2 regions of the Sorangium sp. So ce117 genome follow, and region 2 is predicted to be linked to the other one. Evidence: riboswitches for the same ligand, from Rfam matches in the RefSeq annotation. Region 2 holds a riboswitch; the other holds the start of a gene.
What was found. A riboswitch is a leader RNA that binds a small molecule or an ion and turns the genes downstream of it on or off. The one in region 2 is predicted to bind cobalamin.
Positions count from the first base shown of each region.

Region 1: another riboswitch for cobalamin. It lies ahead of WMF46_RS05035 (TonB-dependent receptor); the one in region 2 lies ahead of WMF46_RS21240 (TonB-dependent receptor domain-containing protein).

Region 1 is NZ_CP150309.1:1,357,778-1,361,967, reverse strand. It holds gene WMF46_RS05040 (hypothetical protein) at 1-291, shown strand, start outside; gene WMF46_RS05035 (TonB-dependent receptor) at 305-2,506, opposite strand; cobalamin riboswitch at 2,747-2,954, opposite strand; gene typA (translational GTPase TypA) at 3,046-4,190, shown strand, end outside.
Region 2 is NZ_CP150309.1:5,678,256-5,682,445, forward strand. It holds gene WMF46_RS21235 (hypothetical protein) at 1-190, opposite strand, end outside; gene WMF46_RS21240 (TonB-dependent receptor domain-containing protein) at 184-2,178, opposite strand; cobalamin riboswitch at 2,422-2,648, opposite strand; gene dhbC (isochorismate synthase DhbC) at 2,890-4,158, shown strand; gene WMF46_RS21250 ((2,3-dihydroxybenzoyl)adenylate synthase) at 4,155-4,190, shown strand, end outside.

The DNA of each region.
Region 1 (4,190 bases), 4.3 Mb from region 2:
CCGGCGCCCGCGCGCAGGGCGATCGCGAGCTTCCTCGCGGAGGCGAGCGCAACCATCAGGTGCTCAGCGGTCGTCTTCGAGGGCTCGGGGTTCCAGGCGGCGATGGTTCGCAGCGTGGTGACAGGGCTCACGCTCATTGCCCGCCAGCGTTATCCGCACAGGGTATGTGACATCGGGGAAGCCTGGCAGATGTTCGCAGAGCTCCTGCCCGCGGTGACGGGCGCCGCCGTGAGCGAAGCCGCGTTCCGGGCATCGCTCGACGCGCTGCGCGAGGACCTCCGCCGGACATGAGCCGGCGCGGCGTCTACTCCCAGTACAGCGTCGCCCGCCCGATCGCGGTGAACGGCCACCCCGGCGAGTAGTGGATCCCGGTGACCGGGGCCGGCTCGTACGGCAGCCGCGACGCGCTCGCGAACTGGACCTCGCGCCACGTCGTGTCGAAGACGTTCTGGATGTCCACGGCCACCTCGACGTTCTTCCACCGCAGCCCGGCGTTGGCGTCGACGACCGTGAACCCCTCGGCGGTGAGCGACTCGTCCTCGGTCGCGGGCCGCGCGCCGATCGCCTTGACCCGCAGCGCCGCGAACGGCGTGAACGCGCCGATGGTCGGGCGGACGCCGACGCCCGCGGTCAGCGTCCGGGTCGGCGCGAGGGCGACAGCGCTCGCGTTGCCGGCGTTCTCGCGGAAGCGCGCGCGGGTGAAGGTCGCGTCCACGTCCGCGAAGAGCCAGCTCCGGAGCCGGTAGCGCCCGCCGATCTCGATCCCGTAGCGCCGCGTCTGCCCCGACGCCTCGGTCGCGCCCGCATCGCCGCTCCAGACCAGCTCCGAGTCCAGGTCGAGCAGGAACGCGGCCCCGCTCAGCGACAGCCCGCGCAAGGGCGCGACCCGCAGGCCGACCTCGTAGCCAATCGCGGGCGTGATCAGCGTCGCCGCCCCCTCGCCCAGCACCGCGCCCTGCGCGTCGTTCGAGTGGAAGCCCCGCCCGAAGTGGGCGAATAGATCGACCCCCTCGACGGGCGACACGATCGCCGTGAGCTTCGGGAGCAGCTGCATCTGTCCCCGGGCGCCGCTCGACCTGTTCCCCACCGCCTCGAGGTCCTCGCCCGGGTCGTCCACGTTGACGTCGATCCACTGCGCGCGCGCCCCGAGCACGACGCGGAGCCAGCGCCGGAGCCGGGCGTCCTGCTCGACGTAGACGCCGATCTGGCTCTCATCGACGTGGGTCCTGCTCTTCTCCTCGATCCGCTCGCGCGCCTCGTCGTGGTGGAGGGACTTGTCGATCGCGTCCGCGCGGATCTGCGCGCCGAGCGAGGTCGTGAACCTCGCCCCGCCGAGCTCGTATTGCCTGCGGAACCGGAGATCGGCGCCGCCGACGGTGCGGTCGTCGTTCTGCTCGATCTGGTCGCCGTGGACGGGGTCCTCGCTGAAGAACGTGAAGTTCGAGTACAGCGTGAAGCGGTACCGGACGAGGTAGGCCAGCGCGCTCAGATCGGCGTCCCGCCACGCGGTGGAGTAGGCGACGGACGCCATGTGCCGCTCGGTCGCCCCGCCCTCGGTCGGATCCACGGCGCCGAAATGGTCGATGCACGGCTGTCCGAACGCCGAGGGCGGCGGGTTCAACCCGCCCTGCTCGCCCTCGCCGCACACGGCGCGCGCGGGGATCTGGCCGGAGCCGTGCCAGGTCGATCCATACGACATCCAGGTCATCTGGACCTTCCCGGTGTTGCCCAGATCGTGCGTGGCCCGCAGGTACACGTTGAAGCGCTTGAGCCGCTCCGAGCTCAGGAACGGCCCGTCGTTCCGGTAGATCTCCGCCGCGGCCACCGCGCGCCACGTGTCGCCGAGATCCGGCGAGGCGATGACGAGGCCGCGCTGGATACCGTACTGCCCCAGGCTGACCTGCGCGTAGCTCTCCTCGAGCTTCTCGGCGAAGCGCAGGTTGACGGCGCCCGCCGTACCGAAGTCGCCGATGCTCGCGTAATAAGGCCCCTTGTAGCCGTCGAGCCCTGTCACGAGCTCCGGGATCATGAAGTAGAGATCGGTGAAGCCGTGCCCGTGGCCGTGGCTGACCATGTTGACGGGCACGCCGTCGACGAAGAAGGCGACGTCGGTCCCATGATCCGCGTCGAATCCGCGGAGGAAGTACTGGTTCGCCTTGCCCCCGCCCGCGTGCTGCACGGCGAAGAGCCCGGGGACCGACTCGAGGATGTCGCCCGGCCGGAGCCTCGGCCTGAGCTCGAGCTCCCGGTGTCCGACGGAGATGCGCGACGCGGCCTCGCTGCCCGGCTTCTCCGCCTGGATCGTGACCTCGATCGCGGCGTCGCCCGCGGGCGCGCCCTCGCCGGTGGGCGCTGCAGCGGCGGCCTCCGGCGGGGCAGCGGGCGCGTCGGGGGTGTCGCCCTCGGCGCGCGCGGGCCGCGCGGCGGCCAGCACCATGGATAACGCGGCGAGCAGATGAAATGGATGGCGGTGCCCGTGGCTCGTCGTGACCGTCTCGCGCAGCATTCGTGTCCTCCTTCGCCGCAATCGCGCGGAGCGGCGTCGGGCCGCTCGCGTCGAGCTCCGCGAGGACGAAATGGCTGGCCATCGCACGGTGCGCTGGACCGACCTCTCGCCCCCGCGGGCGACCGGAAGGCGACGCGGGGGCGGTTCGGTATCCGGGACGTGCGCAGAGAGGTGGAGCTGCACCGGCTCGGACCTCACCGCCTCCCTCGAGGCTCCCAGGTCGAACCGGCGCCGGATGTCTCCCGCCGCCGGGCGCTGGCAGGTCTTCGGGCTCGCGAGCGCTCCGGTCAGACCGGCTCCCTACTGTCCACCGCTTCCCAGCCCTCGGCGGGCCAGTGCATGGGGTGGAGGTCGTTCTCGCTTACCGCTGCGGGGCAGCCCCGGAATTTCACCGGGTTCCCTCTTCGGCCCAGGCGAGCGCCCGGGCACCAGCACGGCGCGCACCCTATGGCCGTGCGCCTTCGGCTGTCAATCGCTACTGCTCCGCTCGCCCGCCCGCGCGCTTGCCGTGCAGGCCGAACGTTCGGGCTCTAGCGAGGATGGGCTCGCTCCTCCGTGGGTCGCGTGCTACACGGCCGCCGCCGTATATGCCCCGTAACGATCTCCGCAACATCGCCATCGTCGCCCACGTCGACCACGGGAAGACGACCCTCGTCGATCACATGCTCCGCCAGTCGGGCGCCTTCCGAGAGAACGAGGTCGTGGCCGAGCGGGTCATGGACTCGAACGACCTCGAGCGGGAGCGCGGCATCACCATCCTCGCGAAGAACACGAGCATCCGGTACCGCGGGGTCAAGATCAACATCGTCGACACGCCCGGCCACTCCGACTTCGGCGGCGAGGTCGAGCGCACGCTCATGATGGCCGACGGGGCGCTCCTCCTCGTCGACGCCGCCGAGGGCCCGCTGCCGCAGACGCGCTTCGTGCTCTCGAAGTGCCTCCAGCGCGGCTTCCCGGTCATCGTCGTCATCAACAAGATCGACCGGAGCGACGCGCGCGCCCACGAGGTGCTCTCCGAGGTGTTCGACCTCTTCTGCGACCTCGAGGCGAGCGACGCGCAGATGGACTTCTCGACGCTCTACGCGGTCGCGAAGTTCGGGCAGGCGAAGCGCGAGCTCGAGCACGAGGCGAAGGACCTCGATCCCCTCTTCGAGACCATCCTCGAGCGGGTCCCCGGCCCCTCCGGTGACCCCGACGGTCCGCTCCAGGTCATCGTCTGCAACACGACGCACGACGACTACGTGGGCCGGCTCGCGGTCGGCCGCGTGGTCCGCGGCACCGCCCGGTCCGGCGCCGACGTCGCGCTCCTCGGCGAGGGCGGCCAGTCGCGCGGCTACGTGAAGATGCTCTACGCCTACGAGGGGCTGAAGCGCGTCGCGGTCGAGAGCGCCGTCGCGGGCGAGGTGATCGCGATCGCCGGGCTCGACGCGGTCACGATCGGCGACACGATCACGGATCCGGCGCACCCCGAGGCGCTGCCGCGCATCGTGGTCGAGGAGCCGACGATCAAGATGAAGATCGGCGTCAACACGTCGACGTTCGCCGGCAAGAGCAAGCAGTCGAAATTCCTGACGAGCCGTCACCTGAAGGAGCGGCTCGAGCGCGAGGCGATGAAGAACCTCGCGATCCGGGTGGAGCCGACCGAGGTGCCCGACACGTTCGTGGTGCTCGGCCGCGGCGAGCT
Region 2 (4,190 bases):
TGGTCCCGTCGAGGTCCGACACAGCGATGTTCGTCGACTGGTAGTCGCTCGTCACGATGACGACGCCGCTCTCACACGCGTCGCCGTCGCCGCCGCCGTGGACGCCGCCCGTCGACGGCGGCGGCGAATCCACGTTGCACCCGAGGAGCGGAATCGAGATCGCGAACGCAAATAGACTGATCTTCACCATGTTGACTCCAGTGTGAAAAACACGCTCCGTCCCGGGAGCGGAAACCCGACGACATCCGTGCGCCGCGCGTCCAGGAGGTCCGCGACGCGACCTCTCACCGCGAGGTGCCCGCCGAGCCACCTCGCCTCCGCGTCGAGGTCGAGGGTCGCTTGCTCCGCGATCACGCCGAGCCCGGCGGGATCGGCGTACCGGCTCGACTGGTACACGGCCCGGATCTCGCCCGACGCGCCCGAGAACACGGCGCCGCCCGGGCGCTTCCACTCGGCGTGCAGGCGCGGCGCGACGACGAGGCGCGAGCGGAACGGGAGGAGGTCGTTCCTCGTCGTCCGCCCCGGCGTCGTGTCCCGCGGATCGAGCAGCGTCGCTGCGATCTCGGCGCGGAGGAACGGGGTCACCTCGACCCCGGCCAGCAGCTCCGCGCCCACGACGCGGGCGCGGCCGACGTTGTACGGGCTCACGTAGCCCTGACCGGACTTCTCGTACGCGACGAGCCCGGAGACCGCGCTCCCGAACGCGAACACGTCGAGGAAGGCGCCGCGCAGCACGGCGCCGCGCCCCGTCTGCGCCCGGATCCCGGCCTCGATCGTGGCGCCCGACTCCGGCTCGAGCTCCGCGTTGCCATGGACGACGCCGGAGACGCCGTACACCTCGCCGAGCGTCGGGACGCGGACGTAGCGGCCCACGGTCGCGAGGAACCGGAGCCTGTCGCTCCCCGCCTCCACGCCGACCCGCCCGGTCGGGACGAGCACGTCGCAAGGGCGCCCCCGGTCCGCGCCGGTGGCGTGGCACTCCCCGCTCGCGAGGGCGTGCAGCGCGAGCCCCTCGCCGAGGCGCGCCTCCGCGCTGACGGCGCCGCGCGCGAACGAGCGCCGCGACCGCGCGAGCGGGACGTCGTCCGGCGCGCGTGAGATGCCCTCGCGCGCGACCGAGAGCACGGGCCGCACCCGGAGCCGGTCGGCGAAGGAGAGCGTCGCCCCGAGCGTCTGCTCCAGGCGGCGGCCGGCGAGCCGGAGCTCCGGCGTCTGCAGCGCGAGCTCGAAGAGAGGATCATGGACCTCCGACCGCGCCTCGATGAACGAGGTGCGCGCCTCGAGCGTGTGCTGCGCCTCTCCGCCGAACGGCACCCGCGCCGCGACGGACGCCAGCGCGCGCCGCGACTCCCCCCGCGCTTCTCGGGACGGCAGGAGCGCGAGCCTCGGCACGCCCTGCTCGCGGCCGGTGCCGTTCGCGATCACGTCGACGATCGCGCCGCCCCCGAGCTCGACGCGCGCGAGCGCCCACGCGTCGATCGTGCGCACGTCGGCGTTCTGCCGGCGCTCCAGGGTGTCGTCGCTCTCGTCGAAGAGCGTCCCGCCATCGTTGACGAACGCGTAGCGGTTCTCCGCGGCCTCCGCGCTCACCCCGACGATCGCGCTCACCGGGCCCGCGCTGGCGCCGGCGAACCCCCACCCGCGCCGCGCGCCGAGCGAGCCCGCCATGGCACCCACGCCGGCCGTCGTCCGCGAAGGCCGCCGCGGCTCGAAGAAGATCGCGCCGCCGGGGCCGAGGCGGTCGGCCTCGATGGGCGCGTGGCCGCGGTAGATCTCGATGCGCTCGATGAGCCAGAGGGGCACGAGGGAGAGGTCCGCCGTCCCCACGACGTCGTCGTTCAGGCGGACGCCGGCGAGGTACACCGGCGTCTGCGTGGCGGTCGCTCCCCGGAGGGCCGCGGTCGCCGGCCCGCCGAAGCCGCCCGACTCGATGATGAGGACGCCCGGCTGCGTGCGGAGCACGTCCGCCGCCCCGAGCCCCGCGCCGATGAGGCGCTCGCGGCCCAGCACCGACCCCGCGACGGACCTGTCCTTGGGCGGCGCGGGCGCGCGCAGGCGATCCCCCTCGACGCGCACCTCCAGCGGGGCTGTCTCCGGCGGAGCGGCAGCGCGATCGCCCTCCTGCTCGGCCTCCGGCCTGCGCCGATCGTCCGCGCGGGCGGCAGGCGAGGCTGTCACGGCGCTTCCGACCGCGAGCGCGAGCCAGCACGCCGCGCCGGCGCTCCGGCGCCGCCGCGACCGACGATCAGAGGAATCAACCATTCACGCGCCGCCTGCCCGCGTCGACCCAGCGCTGCTCCGGGTGAGCTGAGAGCCGAAGCGAGGGGGCTGCGTGACGGGCCACGGCACCGCGCGCGAGCGAGGTGGTCGAGAGCCTGGACGCCTTCCCCTCGAAGGCTCAGGTCAGCGCGCGCCAGAGCACCGGCGCGCGCACCTTCGGCAGGTCTTCGGACTCACGGGCGCTGCGGCCGTCGCCGGTCGCTCTCCTACACATCACCGCTTCCCAGGCTGCTCTGGTGCATGCCCAGTGCTTCTTGGTGATGGTCGTTCCCGTTCACCGCTGCGGGGGCAGTCCCGGATTCTCACCGGGTTCCCTTTTCAGCTCGCCAGGGGTTGGCCGGACGAGCACCGATGGCGGGGCGACTCGTCGCACCCGTCACGCAGGATGTCAACGCAGAAGCGAAGGCCCGGAGCGCCCCGTCCACGGGCCACCGGCGACGCACACCCGAGACAGAATCGGGAGTCCCTTGACAGTCTTGCACGCGCGTGCCATGAGTTACTTGAAACTGATTTTCTTTATCAGTTATTAGAGACGAGCGGCCCGAGACCTGACGTCCAGCGCCCGATGACCTGAGCCCACGTGGCTCTCGACGCCCATCGGAGCTGAATGTGACGAGTTCCATCTCGATACCGGCCTCTGTCGCGCTGCCCGCGGTGAACGCAGGGCAGCTGTTGAAGCAATACACCCCTGAGTCGGCGTTCTTCTTCGCGTCGCCGACACGCACGCTCCTCGCGCAGGGCGTACACGACATGATCCTCGAGCCGAACGGCGCGGATCAGGGCGATCGCCTCGCGGACCGCGTCACGAGGGTGCTCGCGTCGGCGTCGAGGGCCGGCGCCGGCCAGAGCCTCCCCATGGTGGTCGGCGCGGTGCCGTTCAACAGCACGTCGCCGGCGCACCTCATCGTGCCGAGGGCGATCCAGAGCGCGGGCCCGCTCAACCCCACGTCGGAATCGCCGCGGTCGCACCTGCCGATCACCGTCCAGGAGCTGCGCCAGGTCCCCGAGCCCCGCGACTACGTGCGCGGCGTCGAGACGGCGGTGGGCCTGATGCGGTCCGAGGCGCTGAGCAAGGTGGTCCTCTCCAGGATGCTGGAGATGGTCCTGCGAGAGCCGGTCGATCTCCGCCTCGTCCTCCAGCGCCTCTCGCAGCAGAACCGGAACGGCTACACCTTCGCCGCCAACCTCTCGGATCCCACGGCGGGGCTCTCCAGCGTGGAGCGCGGCGTCGCGACCTCGCGCGCGCGGACGCTCATCGGCGCGAGCCCGGAGCTGCTCCTGTCCCGCTCCGGGCTCCGGGTGATCGCCAATCCGCTCGCCGGCTCTGCGGTCCGCAGCCCCGACCCCGACGAGGACCGCCGGCGGGCGATCGCCCTGCTCGCGTCCGAGAAAGACCGGCATGAGCACGCGATCGTCGTCGACGCCGTCGCCGCCGCGCTCCGGCCGTTCTGCCGGCGCCTGAGCGTCCCCGACGAGCCCTCGCTCACGCAGACCCCGACGCTGTGGCACCTGTCGAGCCGGCTCACCGGGGAGCTGCGCGATCTCTCGATCTCCTCGATGAAGCTGGCCACCGCGCTGCACCCGACCCCCGCCGTGTGCGGGTACCCCACGGACCGCGCCCGCGACGCCATCGAGGCGATCGAGCGGTTCGATCGCGGGTTCTTCACGGGGCTCGTGGGCTGGTCCGACGCGAGCGGCGACGGCGAGTGGGCGGTCGTCATCCGCTGCGCCGACGTCGCCGGCCGGGCGCTCCGCCTCTATGCCGGGGCCGGGATCGTCATCGGATCGAACGGCGAGCACGAGCTCGCCGAGACCACCGCCAAGCTCGGGACCATGCTCAACGCGCTCGGCCTCAACCAGGCGTCGGAGAGGGCATGAGCGCTCCGGAGGAGAGCCGGCAGGCGCCCGCG